DNA from 2 places in the Pseudomonas sp. SL4(2022) genome. Region 1 is predicted to be linked to the other one. Evidence: riboswitches for the same ligand, from Rfam matches in the RefSeq annotation. Region 1 holds a riboswitch; the other holds the start of a gene.
What was found. Region 1 has a riboswitch for cobalamin ahead of cobW (cobalamin biosynthesis protein CobW). Riboswitches for the same ligand answer to the same signal wherever they lie in the genome.
Positions count from the first base shown of each region.

Region 2: linked by a shared signal. The riboswitch ahead of cobO (cob(I)yrinic acid a,c-diamide adenosyltransferase) and the one ahead of cobW (cobalamin biosynthesis protein CobW) in region 1 are both predicted to bind cobalamin.

Region 1 covers NZ_CP113060.1:1,739,725-1,746,772, reverse strand. The annotation lists gene cobN (cobaltochelatase subunit CobN) at 1-473, opposite strand, end outside; gene cobW (cobalamin biosynthesis protein CobW) at 533-1,585, opposite strand; cobalamin riboswitch at 1,685-1,881, opposite strand; gene OU997_RS08410 (cobalamin biosynthesis protein) at 1,848-2,411, shown strand; gene cobM (precorrin-4 C(11)-methyltransferase) at 2,408-3,163, shown strand; gene OU997_RS08400 (hypothetical protein) at 3,171-3,401, opposite strand; gene glmS (glutamine--fructose-6-phosphate transaminase (isomerizing)) at 3,416-5,266, opposite strand; gene OU997_RS08390 (DeoR/GlpR family DNA-binding transcription regulator) at 5,282-6,052, opposite strand; gene OU997_RS08385 (M23 family metallopeptidase) at 6,148-6,657, opposite strand; gene glmU (bifunctional UDP-N-acetylglucosamine diphosphorylase/glucosamine-1-phosphate N-acetyltransferase GlmU) at 6,672-7,048, opposite strand, start outside.
Region 2 covers NZ_CP113060.1:4,077,996-4,085,043, forward strand. The annotation lists gene cobD (threonine-phosphate decarboxylase CobD) at 1-274, opposite strand, end outside; gene cbiB (adenosylcobinamide-phosphate synthase CbiB) at 267-1,175, opposite strand; gene bluB (5,6-dimethylbenzimidazole synthase) at 1,172-1,819, opposite strand; gene OU997_RS19280 (cobyrinate a,c-diamide synthase) at 1,816-3,123, opposite strand; gene cobO (cob(I)yrinic acid a,c-diamide adenosyltransferase) at 3,120-3,731, opposite strand; cobalamin riboswitch at 3,841-4,066, opposite strand; gene OU997_RS19290 (hypothetical protein) at 4,138-4,458, opposite strand; gene OU997_RS19295 (O-methyltransferase) at 4,465-5,127, opposite strand; gene OU997_RS19300 (C40 family peptidase) at 5,155-5,679, opposite strand; gene OU997_RS19305 (C40 family peptidase) at 5,837-6,451, opposite strand; gene OU997_RS19310 (NAD-dependent deacylase) at 6,528-7,048, opposite strand, start outside.

The sequences.
Region 1 (7,048 bases):
CTGGCGATGCAGTTGAACAGCTGCTGGGCATTGGCCGCACCGCCCTGGCGCAGGAACTGCCAGAGCCGCTCGGCCTCCGCCAGCGGCACGCTACTCAACGCCATCAGTTCTGGATCAGGGTTGTCGCAACCCGGCACCATGATGACCTGCGCGCCGCGCTCGGCCAGTTCGACCAAGCGCTCGATGCCGTAGCGCCAGTAACTGACGCCGCCGTGCACGGAAATCAGGATGACCTTGGCGTGCTGCAACACCTGCTCGACGTAGAAGTCCACCGAGGCGTGATTGCTCAGCTGCGCCGGACTGGCCAGGCGCAGGCTCGGGTAATCCGCCGGCAACTGCCGCGCCACCTCCGCCAACAGCGACAACTGCGAATCGCCGGTGCACAGAATCACCAGCTCGGCCGGGGTCTGGCCGAGGTCGGCAATGCTGTCGACCGGCAGCTGGCTGCCGGGTTGGGTGCGCAATAGATGCATGATCGCTCTTCTTGTGGGTGGGGTCGGGCCTAGTCGCGGCTAAAGCCCCTCCCACCTATTTAGGCCAGCGCTGCTTGCAGCTCAGCTTCGATGGCGGCCTGATCCAGGGTCTGGCCAATCACCACCAGGCGGGTGATGCGCGGCTCATTGGCCTGCCAGGCGCGGTCGAAGTGTTTATCGAAACGCTGGCCGACGCCTTGCAGCAGCAGGCGCATCGGCTTGCCGGGAATCGCCGCAAAACCCTTGATGCGCAGGATGCCGTGTTTGCTGACCGCCTCCTTCAGCGCTTGCAGCAAACGCGTTTCCTCGGCTTCAGGCAGTTCCACGTGGAACGAGGCGAACTCGTCGTGATCGTGGTCTTCATGGCCTTCCAGGTCATGGTGGGTCTTGCGGCCCTCGATATGCAGCTCGGTCTCGCAGTTCAGCCCCAGCAGCACGTCCAGCGGCAGCTCACCGCCATGGGCTTCGATGATTTTCACTGCGGGCGGCAGCTCTTCCGCCACTTCCGCGCGCACCGCCGCCAGGGCGGCGGCGTCGAGCAGGTCGGCCTTGTTGAGTATCACCAGGTCGGCGCTGGCCAGTTGGTCGGCGAATAGCTCGTGCAGCGGCGATTCGTGGTCCAGATTGGGGTCGAGCTTGCGCTGCGCATCGACCTGATCGGGGAAGGCGGCGAAGGTGCCTGCGGCCACGGCCGGGCTGTCGACCACGGTGATCACCGCATCCACCGTGCAGGCGTTGCGGATTTCCGGCCAGTTAAAGGCCTGTACCAGTGGCTTGGGCAGGGCCAAACCCGACGTTTCAATCAGGATATGGTCGAGCTCGCCGCGACGTGCCACCAGCTCGCGCATCACCGGGAAGAACTCTTCCTGCACGGTGCAGCACAGGCAGCCGTTGGCCAGTTCGAAGATGCGCCCGTTGGCTTCTTCTTCGCTGCAACCGATGGAGCACTGCTTGAGGATTTCGCCGTCGATGCCCAGCTCGCCAAACTCGTTGACGATCACCGCGATACGCCGCCCGTCGGCATGGCCGAGCATATGCCGCAGCAGGGTGGTTTTGCCGGCGCCGAGAAAGCCGGTAACGATGGTGACGGGGAGTTTGGCGAGGGTTTGCATGGCGAGTCCTGCGTGACGTCGAAAGAAAGACGAGCAGGAGGTGGCACAGACATGACAGCCACGGGGCGTCAGCCAACACCACCGGATCACCCCGCCCGGTTGTCGAAAACGTGACGAGGCAGGTCTCCTGGCTCACGGTCTGCGCATTGCGCGACCCTTCACCTTCCCGCCATACGGCAGTGGTGTATCGAAGGGCTTTGGACCGTTTACAGTTGCGGGGGCAGCCAAGGCATCAACCTTGTTCCCTCTTAGCTTCATGGGCATGCCCACGAAGAACCTCGAACGCGACAAGGCTACGCAGGCCATGGCGGCCGGTCAATCGCGGTTGACCGGTGCCGGCCGCCATGTTGAGCTACGCCGCCGCACACACCGAGTCGCCTTGATGATGTCCAGCCCTGCCCATACTCGCCCCGCTGCCGCCGTTCAGGTGGTCGCCGGGTTGGGCTGCCGCAGTGGCTGCAATGTGGAGGACTTACTCAACCTGCTGCTGCACAGCCTGCAGGCGCATGGCCTGACTGTGGATAACCTGGCGGGGCTGGCCAGCATCACGCACAAACAGAGCGAGCCGGGCCTGCTGGCACTGGCTCAGCGCCTCGGTTTGCAGTTGAGCTGCTTTAGTGCCGAAGAACTGCAACCCTATCAGCAGGGTGTGCAAGGCTCGCCGCTGACCCTGGTCGCCACCGGCAGCCCGGCCGTCGCCGAACCCTGCGCCCTGGCCCTGGCTGAACACCTGAGCGGCCAACCGGCGCGTCTGCTCGGCGAAAGAACCCGCAACGCCAGCGCCACCTGCGCGCTGGCGTCGAGTGCACCCAAGGATCTGTCATGACCGTCTACTTTATCGGCGCCGGCCCCGGCGACCCCGAGCTGATCACCGTCAAAGGCCAACGCCTGCTGCGCAGCTGCCCGGTGATTCTCTATGCCGGTTCGCTGGTGCCCGAGGCGGTACTACAGGGCCATAGCGCCGAACAGGTGATCAACACCGCCGAGCTGCATCTGGATGAAATCATCGAGCTGATCCGCCAGGCCGATGACAAAGGCCAGGATGTGGCCCGCGTGCATTCCGGCGACCCGTCGCTGTATGGCGCGATTGGTGAGCAGATCCGCCACCTGCGCCGGCTGGGCATCGCCTTCGAGATCATCCCAGGGGTGACGGCCACGGCCGCCTGTGCTGCCCTGCTGGAAAGCGAACTGACCCTGCCCGAGGTGTCGCAGACGCTGATTCTCACCCGCTACGCGAGCAAGTCGAACATGCCCGAGGGCGAGGCGCTGGGCGACCTGGCGCGCCACGGCGCGACCATGGCCATCCACCTGGGCGTGGTGCACCTGAGCAAGATCGTCACTGAGCTGCTGCCGCATTACGGCGCGGATTGCCCGATTGCCGTGGTGCATCGCGCCAGCTGGCCGGATCAGGATTGGGTCAGCGGCACCCTCGCCACCATCGTGGAACAGGTGCGCGCCAAGGGCTTTCGCCGCACGGCGCTGATCCTCGTCGGCCGCGTGCTGCATGCCGAACAGTTTGCCGACTCAGCGCTTTATAACGCTGAGCATCGGCACCTGTTCAGGTCGGCAGACGATTAACAGGCTGCTAGAGATGAATCTCCGCAGCTTTGATCCCCAGTAAACGCAGTTCCTCGATCAACCCATTGAGATCGGCGAAGGACTCCACCTGCTCCTGGTCATCGACCAGAAAGAAGCTGGTGCCTGCGCCTTTCTTCAACAGCACGATCCATTCCCGGGTATTGGCCGGGTTGGCGATGATATGGGTATCAAAGAGCACGCCTTGAGCCTGCTTGCTCTTTAGATCTTCACGCCGCATCGGCTGGCTCCTGCTTACTCAACCGTTACGCTCTTGGCCAGGTTGCGCGGCTGGTCGACGTCGGTGCCCTTGAGCACGGCGACGTAGTAGGACAGCAGCTGCAGCGGAATGGTGTAGAGGATCGGCGCCAGGGCGTCGTGGATATGCGGCATGTTCACCACATGGGTGCCCTCGCCATTGCTCATGCCGGCCTGCTCGTCAGCAAACACCACCAGCTCGCCGCCGCGGGCGCGCACTTCCTGCAGGTTGGATTTGAGCTTTTCCAGCAGCTCGTTGTTCGGCGCCACGGTGACCACCGGCATGTCGCTGTCCACCAACGCCAGCGGGCCGTGCTTGAGCTCGCCAGCCGGGTAGGCTTCGGCGTGGATATAGGAAATTTCCTTGAGTTTGAGCGCGCCTTCCATCGCCACCGGGTACTGCGCGCCACGGCCGAGGAACAGGCTATGGTGCTTCTCGGCGAACAATTCGGAGACTTTCTCCACCACGCTGTCCATCGCCAAGGCTTCACCCAGGCGAGTTGGCAGACGGCGCAGTTCTTCGACCAGTTCAGCTTCCAGGGCCTTATCCAGGGTGCCACGCACCTGGCCGAGGGACAGGGTCAGCAGCATCAGTGCGACCAGCTGGGTGGTGAAGGCCTTGGTCGAAGCCACGCCAATTTCCGGGCCGGCCTGGGTCAGCAGGGTCAGGTCGGATTCACGCACCAGGGAGCTGATGCCTACGTTGCAAATCGCCAGGCTGGCCAGGTAGCCGCCCTGGCCAGGCGCATGCTCCTTGGCGTTGCGCAGCGCGGCCAGGGTGTCGGCGGTTTCACCGGACTGGGAAATGCTGACAAACAGGGTATCCGGCTGTACCACCACCTTGCGGTAGCGGAACTCGCTGGCCACTTCGATCTGGCAAGGGATGCCAGCCAGGCCTTCCAGCCAGTAACGGGCGACCATACCGGCGTGGTAACTGGTGCCGCAGGCGACGATCTGCACGTTGCGCACCTTGGCGAACAGCTCGGCGGCCTGCGGACCGAAGGCCTGAACCAGTACGTGGTCAGAACCCAGACGGCCTTCCAGGGTGCGTTGCACAACCTTGGGCTGCTCGTGGATCTCCTTGAGCATAAAGTGGCGGTACTCGCCCTTGTCGGCGGCCTCGGCACCTTCGTGGTACTGCACACTTTCGCGTACCACCGGCTGGCCGGATACATCCCAGATCTGCACGCTGTCGCGCTGGATTTCGGCGATATCACCTTCTTCCAGGTACATGAAACGGTCGGTGACCTGACGCAGAGCCAGCTGGTCGGACGCGAGGAAGTTCTCACCCAGGCCCAGACCGATCACCAGCGGGCTGCCGCTGCGAGCGGCGAGCAGGCGGTCCGGCTGCTTCGCGCTGATCACCGCCAGGCCGTAGGCACCGTGCAGTTGCTTGACCGCCTGTTTCAGTGCGTTAGTCAGATCAGCTTGCGTTTTGAGGATGTGATCGAGCAGGTGGACGATCACCTCAGTGTCGGTATCGGAGCTGAACACATAGCCCAGGCCCTTGAGTTCAGTGCGCAGTTCTTCGTGATTTTCAATAATGCCGTTGTGCACCACGGCCAGATCATGGCCGGAGAAGTGCGGGTGGGCATTGCGCTCGCTCGGTGCGCCATGGGTCGCCCAGCGGGTGTGCGCGATACCCAGACGGCCGGCCAGTGGTTCTGCACTCAGCGCGCTTTCCAGCTCGCTGACCTTGCCCACGCGGCGGCGGCGGTCAAGGCTGCCCTGCTCAGTCAGCAGCGCCACACCGGCACTGTCATAGCCGCGGTATTCCAGGCGCTTGAGGCCTTCAACCAGCACGGCGGTGATATTGCGTTCCGCGATTGCACCTACGATGCCACACATATGTCTCTCCTTAACTCAGGCGTCTAGCGCAGCGCAGATCAGCTTGATCCCGCGTGCACTCAATTGTTCACGGGCCTCGGGGCTGAGGCGCTCGTCGGTTATCAGGGTGTGGATGCTGCTCCAGGGCAGCTCCAGATTAGGGATCTTGCGACCGATCTTGTCGCTTTCGACCATCACCACCACTTCACGGGCCACGTCCGCCATCACCCGGCTCAGGCCGAGCAATTCATTGAAGGTAGTGGTGCCACGGTTCAGGTCGATGCCATCGGCGCCAATAAACAGCTGGTCGAAGTCATAAGAACGCAGCACTTGCTCGGCGGTCTGGCCCTGGAACGACTCAGAATGCGGGTCCCAGGTCCCTCCGGTCATCAACAGCACCGGCTCATGCTCCAGTTCGCTGATGGCGCGGGCCACGTTGAGCGAGTTGGTCATCACCACCAGGCCGGGCTTGTGGCCGAGTTGCGGGATCATCGCTGCAGTGGTGGTGCCGCTGTCGATGATGATCCGCGCATGTTCGCGAATGCGCGCCACCCCTGCACGGGCAATGGCCTGCTTGTACTGGGAGATCGGCTGGATATCGCTGATCAGCTCCTGCGGCATGGGCACAGCACCGCCGTAACGACGCAGCAGCAAGCCGCTTTTTTCCAGGGCAGCAAGGTCTTTGCGAATGGTCACTTCCGAGGTGGCGAACGCTTTCGACAACTCGTCAACACTCACCTCGCCTTGCTCGGCGAGCAGGGCAAGAATAGTGTGACGGCGTTGCGGAGTGTTGCGTTTCGACATAATAAGTTTCGATTCGAAAGATATTGGCGCGAATCAAAACCTAATGAAGCTTTTTCGTCAAGCGCGAATCGACATCTGGCAGCTACAGCCAGGCCAATTCAGCGTGTCTGCAGGAGCTGGTTGGGGTCCAGATAGAACATCTTTTTCCAGCCTTGGGTCGACTCGTCTGCCCGCCAAGGCAACGGCAGCAGGCTGACAATCGAGTAATGCAAATGCGCCGGTTTACCCTGAGCGTTCCCCGTATCGCCAACCGTGCCCAGCTGACTGCCCGCCAGTAACGGCTGGCCTGGGTAGGCGTCGATGGTTTGCAGATGGGCGTAATAATGAATGCGCCATTTCGGCCCGAGGGCGACCACCACCTTGCCACCCTGCGCGATCTCACCGCGAAACAGCACCACCCCATAACTGCTGGCGCGCACCGGCGTGCCGCGTTTGGCGAAGATGTCGATGCCCTTGTGCACGCCGGAGCGGCCCCAGGGTTCAAACCAGAAAGTGCGCGGATTCCAGTCCCGGGGACTGGCGCCTTGCACCGGAATCTGCGGCCACTCAGGCAGCAAGGCCCAGATCAGAAACAGCGTCGGTATTATCCAGCGTTTACGTAACGGCATCCTTGCCAACTCCATCAGGTCTTCTTGGTCGGACGCTTCCAGCCTTCGATATTGCGCTGCTTGGCGCGGCCGACGGCCAGGGTGTTATCCGGCACATCGCCGGTAATCACCGAGCCGGCGCCGGTGGTGGCGCGATCACCCAACGTCACCGGAGCAACCAAAGCGCTGTTGGAACCGATAAACACGTCCTCACCGAGTACGGTCTTGAACTTGTTGGCGCCATCGTAATTGCAGGTGATGGTGCCGGCACCGATATTGGTCCGCGCGCCGATTTCGGCGTCGCCCAGGTAGCTCAGGTGGCCAGCCTTGGCGCCCTCACCCAGCTTGGCGTTCTTCAGTTCGACGAAGTTACCCACATGGGCTTTAGCGCCCAGCACCGAACCCGGACGCA
Region 2 (7,048 bases), 2.1 Mb from region 1:
CAATGCCCACGGTGACGTGTCGCAGCAGACGCGGCAGCGCCTGAATGGCGGCTTGCGAACCCGCTACCGGCAGCAGGTTGGCGACGCCGTAGTAATCGCGCGCAGCGATTTCCAGGCCGTCCTGCTGCTCGGGCAAGCGCGTCCAGGCAATTGCCGGAATAGCGGGCAAGGGCCAGCCGTAAGGCGCAATGCCGGTGGACAAATCCAGCCACTCCGCCAGGGCAATGCCATAACGCAGCGAGGCCGCGCGCAGGCGACCACCATGTTCAAGCATAAGCAAGCCCCCATAGCATTAGCAGTGCCAGCCACAGCAGCACGCCGCCGTAAACCAGATTGACTGCCCGCTCGATATCCCGTGCGCGGGGCGGTGGACCGTCGCCCAAATCAGGCCGCACATGCAGCTCGCCGTGGTACTCCGCCGCACCACCCAGGCTGACGCCCAGTGCCCCTGCACCCGCTGCCATCACAGGGCCAGCATTGGGACTGTCCCACAGCGGCGCCTGGGTGCGCCAACAACGCAACGCCAACAGGGTTTTACCCAGCAACGCATAGGTCAATGCGACCAGCCGTGCAGGCAGGTAATTGAGTGCATCGTCAATCTTTGCAGCGGCCCAGCCGAAGCGTTCAAAGCGTTCATTGCGATAGCCCCACATGGCGTCCAGGGTATTGCTCAGGCGATACAGCACCACCCCCGGTGCGCCAGCCAGCACAAACCAGAACAGCGCGGCGAACACCGCGTCGCTGCCGTTTTCCAGCACCGATTCGCTGCCAGCGCGGGCCACACCCGTGGCATCCAGCTGCGCAGTATTACGGCTGACCATATAGCCAACCCGCTCGCGGGCCAGGCGCAAATCCCCCAGACGCAGCGCCTGCGCCACTGGCATGGCATGCTCGCCCAGGCTTTTCAGGCCCAGGGCGGCGTACAAGGCAATGATTTCCACCGCCCACCCCAGCCCGCTGATCTCACTCAACAGCCAGGCCAGCAGGGTCAGCGGCAACACCGCCAGGCACCAGGCGCTGACGCCATGGCTGCGCCACCCGCCACCCGCCGGATTGAAGCGCTGCTCGATGCGCTCGGCCATACGACCAAAGGCCACCAGCGGGTGCCAGCCCTTGGGTTCGCCCAAAATCGCATCCAGAACGACCCCGGCGCAGGTACTCAGCACCAGGCTCATGGCGTGCTCCACTGATTCTCGAACAGCAACTCGCTGAGCGGCCGAGGCTCGGCCCAGCCCTGCTGAACCAGCATCGGTGCCTCATAAAATTCCGTCACGGGTCCCAGGCACAGCACCGCCAATGGCTTGCTGCCGGTCGGCATGCCGAGCAGATCCGCCAGGGCCTGGGGCTCGAACAGCGACACCCAGCCCATGCCCAAACCCTCTGCACGGGCCGCCAGCCAGAGGTTCTGAATCGCGCAGGCCAGGGATGCCAGGTCCATCTCCGGCAAGGTGCGGCGGCCAAACACATGAGCCTCACGGCCCTCCATCAGGGCCACCACCAACAGTTCGGCGCAGTCGCGAATACCCTCGACTTTCAGCCGCATAAACTCGTCGCTGCGCTCGCCCAACGCCTCGGCGGTGCGCGTGCGTTCCTCCTCTACCAGGCCGTGGATCGCTTCGCGCAAGGCCGGACGGGTGATGCGAATAAACCGCCAGGGCTGCATCAAGCCCACGCTGGGCGCCTGATGCGCAGCTTCGAGCAAGCGCGCGAGCAACTCGGGAGCCACCTCGCCACCGCTGAAATGGCGCATATCGCGGCGCTCAGCGATGGCGCGGTACACCGCCGCGCGCTCTTCGGCACTGAAGGCCTGCTCACTCATGCCGGCGCACCGGGACAAAACAGCGCGGCAGCGGCAACCGGGTCGGACGGCAGATAGAAGTGAATATAGGAGGCGGTCATCCGCCCCTGACGATAGACCGCCTCACTGGTGCGCTTATAGTTCGGGCACTCGCCACGGGTCAGTGGTTGTAGTTCGCTGCTGAGCGCCGAGTAGTGAAAACTGTGGCCGCGCAGCAGCCCTTCCGGCAGCTCAGCCTGTTGCAAGGCCATGGCGGTCATGCGTGGTTGCAGGGTCGCCTCGCCGTTTAGCAAACCGAGCATCTGCCCGCTGGCGCCCTGTTTGTCGGTCAGTTTGTCGAGTAGATAGAGCATGCCGCCGCACTCGGCGTGGATCGGTTTGCCTGCCTCGTGGTGAGCGCGGATTGCCTCGGCCATGGGCTGGTTGGCTTCAAGCGTGGACAGGTGCAACTCCGGGTAACCGCCGGGCAGATACAGGCTGTCGACATCCGGCAACTGCTCATCTGTAAGCGGCGAAAAGAACTGCAATTCGGCACCCAGTGCGCGCAGCAAATCGAGGTTGGCCTGATAGAGAAAGGCAAAAGCGCTGTCGCGTGCTACGCCAATCCGAACATCCTTGAGCAATTGCGCGGGCCTTGCATGCTCTGGTGCAGCGAAGCTGACTGGCGGCGGCAGACTGGTATCGGCACTGGCAGCCAAAGCATCGGCGGCGGCGTCCAGACGGGCATCCAGGTCGAGCAGTTCGCCCGCCTGAACCAGGCCGAGATGGCGGCTCGGTAAACCGACCTCGGCGCTGCGTGGTAATGCGCCGTACCAGCGGATCGAGGCCGGCAGCGCATCACGCAGGATCTCGCCATGCCGCACACTGCCAACCCGGTTACCGAGCACGCCAGAAAACGGCAGATCCGCTTGGAAGGTCGCCAGGCCATGGGCCATGGCGCCGAAGGTCTGCGCCATGGCCGAACCGTCGATCACCGCCAGCACCGGCACACCAAAGTGCCGGGCCAGGTCGGCCGCCGAAGGCGTGCCATCGAACAGGCCCATCACCCCTTCAATCAGAATCAGGTCGGCCTCACCCGCCGCCTCCCAGAGCAGACGACGGCTCTCGGCCTCGCCAACCATCCACAGGTCGAGCTGATACACCGGCGCACCGCTGGCGCGGGCAAGAATCATCGGGTCGAGAAAGTCCGGGCCGCATTTGAACACCCGCACGCGCTTGCCCTGGCGTGCATGCAAACGCGCCAAGGCAGCGGTCACTGTGGTCTTACCCTGGCCGGAGGCCGGTGCAGCGATCAATAACGCGGGGCAAGAGCGGGCGCGGATCAAAATTCGACTCCCTTTTGCGCCTTAACCCCGGCCTTGAACGCATGCTTGACCAGGCTCATCTCGGTCACGGTATCCGCAGCCTCGATCATCCCCGGCAACGCGCCGCGACCGGTTACCACCACATGCTGCAGCAGCGGCCGCGCTTCAATGTCGGCGAGCACCGCATCGAGTTCCAGATATCCGTATTTCAGGGCGATATTCAGCTCGTCGAGCACCACCAGGCCAATGGCCGGATCATTCAGCAGCTGCGCCGCCACCGTCCAGGCTTCGCGCGCCTTGTCGATATCACGCTGGCGATCCTGGGTCTCCCAGGTAAAGCCTTCGCCCATCACGTGGTAGCTGACTTCATCGGGAAAACGGCGAAAGAAGGCTTCTTCGCCAGTGCTGGCTGCACCCTTGATAAACTGCACCACGCCCACCTTGAGGCCGTGGCCCAGGGCGCGAGCAACCATGCCGAAGGCGCTGCTGCTCTTGCCCTTGCCATTGCCGCTGTGCACCAGCAGCAGGCCGTACTCATCCTGGGCCTGGGCAATCTTTTCATCGATAAGGGCTTTTTTGCGGGCCATGCGCGCCTTGTGCCGGGCGTCCCGTTCAATCGATTCAGTCATCGCACTGCTCCACCGCCACAGGGCGATCTGGCTGGAAAAAGCATGCGGGGATAGGGAAAGCGCGGGCCTGCGCACAGCGCACACCACACGCCAGCCATCGCCCTCCGCGATGCCGTGGACTGCAGCAGGCCGGTCTCCGGGCTTGTGAGCGAGCCGAATGGCTCACGACCGCACCTTCCCATGCATCACGCACAGTGGCTCTTGCGGCGTTTGACTCACTTACCGTTGCGGGGGCAGCGTCGGAATAGCGGGCGTTCACACGCACAGCGCACCGACTTCCCTGTTTCACCCCGCACACGCAATGCGTTGGGGGCACCTGCTACAAGGCGCGAAGGTTAGAGAGTTCATGATTAAGCGTCAAACGAATGCGCCGCCCATTGCGTCACGTGTACACAAACAGCGCAGCTCAGTGCCTCGGCATAAAGCCCGCAGGCTTGTTCGCCAGCCATTCGACAAAGGTTCGCAAACGCTCATCGCTGAGCAAGCTGTCGCGGTTGTTGTAAGTCAACGCCAGCTCCTTTTCGCTGAACAGCCGGTGAATCTGGTTGTGGCAGGCGCGGCAGACCCAAAGCGTGGCGCTGATGCGCTCACTTTTACCGAAGCGTTTCTGCACATAAACCTTGTTGTGCAGCGCCTTGGGGATCAGATGGTGACGCGTCAACGTGGCAGCGCGGGTGCAGAGCTCGCAGGCATCAGGTTGTTCGGGCAGACGAATCGGTTCAGGCATACGGGTTCAGCGTTTACGGCAAAGACTCAGGCCGTCGCCCAACGGCAACAGGGAGAGGTCGAGGCGCGGATCATCGCGCAGCGCCAGGTTGAGCGCCTGAATGGCTCGGGTGTCGGCGCTTTCGGGGTTTTCCTCAAGCACACGCCCGCTCCACAGGGTGTTATCGAACAGGATCAGCCCGCCCTGGCGCACCAGACGCAGGGCATGTTCCAGATAGGTTGGGTAATTGACCTTGTCGGCGTCGATAAACAGCAGGTCAATACTGCCAGCCAGACCTTCAGCCTCCAGTGCTGCGAGGGTTTGTAAGGCCGGAGCCAGGCGCAGCTTGATACGCGAGCTTAGCCCGGCCTCAAGCCAGTAACGCTCGGCCGTGGCGTTGTACTCGCCGGGGATATCACAGCAGATCAACCAGCCATCCTCGGGCATGGCCTGGGCCATGCAGATGGCGCTATAGCCGGTAAAGGTGCCGACCTCAACAATCCGCCGCGCCCCAGTCAGCTGTACCAGCAAGGCCATGAACTGTCCCTGCTCGGGGGCAATCTGCCAGCGAGCAGTACTGAACTGTGCGGTTTCCTCACGCAGGCGCTTGAGCAGCGGTGTTTCACGCAGCGAGACATCCAGCAGGTATTGGTACAGGCCGGTATCGAGATTGAGTGTTTGATTAGTCATGCCTACTCCCTCTGCAAACCAAGGCTGTTAGGGGTTGCGCGCCAGTTCCGGGGAGAACACGCGCTTGGCATTTAGATAAGTGCGCTGCCAATACGAATTGCTCAGGCTATCCAGGCGCACAGTGCCGCCGCTGGAAGGTGCATGAACAAAACGGCCATCGCCGACGTAGATGCCAGCATGGCTGACCTGGCTGCCGCCATTGGTGGCAAAGAACACCAGATCACCGCTTTGCAGGCGGTCGCGGCCGACAGCCGGGACGCGCATGCTGATCAGATCACGGGTCGAGCGCGGCAAGCTGATGCCCGCGGCATCGCGGTAGACATAACCAATCAGACCACTGCAGTCGAAGCCACCATCCGGAGTGTTGCCGCCGTAGCGATATGGCGTACCGACCAAGCCCAGGGCGCGAAACAACACGTCATCAGCATTGCCGTTAAAGTTGCTGTTGGGTGTTTGCATAACGGGTGGCGGGATTGGAGCAGGTGCACGACTGGAGCAGGCGCTGAGCAGCGCGACGACGACCAGCAGGCTGAAACGGGCAATAGCGGTCATGGATAAGGCGATCCTGAGCCGGGATGCGCCCTACTCTGCCGGCTTGCACATCGTAGTGCAAGCTTTAGCTTTACTTGGCAGGTTATTGAAAACTATCGAGATGCATCAGATGAGCAAACCTGAGAAGCGACTGCACATTGGACAGTCGTCCACAGGCTCAGGGGTGACGCACCAGGTTATCGCCGGGTGCCATGGCCAATGCACGCTTGGCCTCGATGAAAGTGCGCTTCCAATAACGGTCTTCCAGGCTGTCGACCCGCACACCGCCGCTGCGGCTGCTGCTGGAGTGGATGAACTGGTTGTCACCCATGTAGATGCCGGCATGACTGACGCGATTTCGCCCACTGGTACTGAAGAACAGCAGATCGCCCGGTTTCAACTCGTCACGTGATACCAGCGGAGCATCAATATTGATCATGTCCCGCGAAGAGCGCGGCAACTGCATGCCCGCTTCTTCTTTGAACAAATAACCAATAAAACCGCTGCAGTCGAAACCGGAACTGACCGAGACACCACCAAAGCGATAACGCGTCCCTACTAGTGACAGACCATGGGACAGGATGCTGTCAGCCAGCTGTGGCAGTTTGTAGGATTTTTCTTCGGTGAAATCGCCGAGAGCGGCTTCTTTGGCTTGTTCATCAAAGCCGGCCAGATCTGTTGAAGAGAAGACTTCGGGCTCACTACTCAATACGGATTGAGGTGCGTGGTTGGCACAAGCGGCCAGAACCATGGAAAGTGCGAGAGGCACGAGGGGTGCGAGGCGTTTGAGCATGGGCACGACCGTGTCGATGAATTTCACAAGTAAACGACTATGCCCTCTATGGCATACATTTGCAAATTCTATGGATCTAAATGTGACTCAGAAGTGCCGGTAAAACATCTAACGCCCGCCCTTGTAGATGCACGTCCACCCGCTCGCTCAAGTCGGTGCGCTGCGGGTTGATCTCCACGGTGAAGCCGCCCGCCTGGCGGGTGCGCAGCAGCGGCTCGACGATATACGGAAAGCTCGCACTGGTGCCGATACTGATCACCACTTCAAAGCCTTTGCGCACTTCGGCATAGAGTGTGGTGATGGCCTGCTCAGGCAGCATTTCTTCGAACAACACCACCGGCGGACGCAGCACCCCGGCGCATTGCCGGCATTTGGGTGGCAGCGGCCGTTCAAGGTGCTCCGCCAGTTCGGCGTCGACAGCGCCGCAGGACTGGCAATACAGCGGCGCCAGCTCACCATGAATCTCGATAACCCGCTCCATCGGGCTACCTGCAGCGCGGTGGTAGCCGTCGATATTTTGGGTCAACAACCAGCACTGCGGTTTTCTGCGCTGCAGCTCGGCAATCGCGTGATGCCCTGCATTGGCTTGCGCGCCCA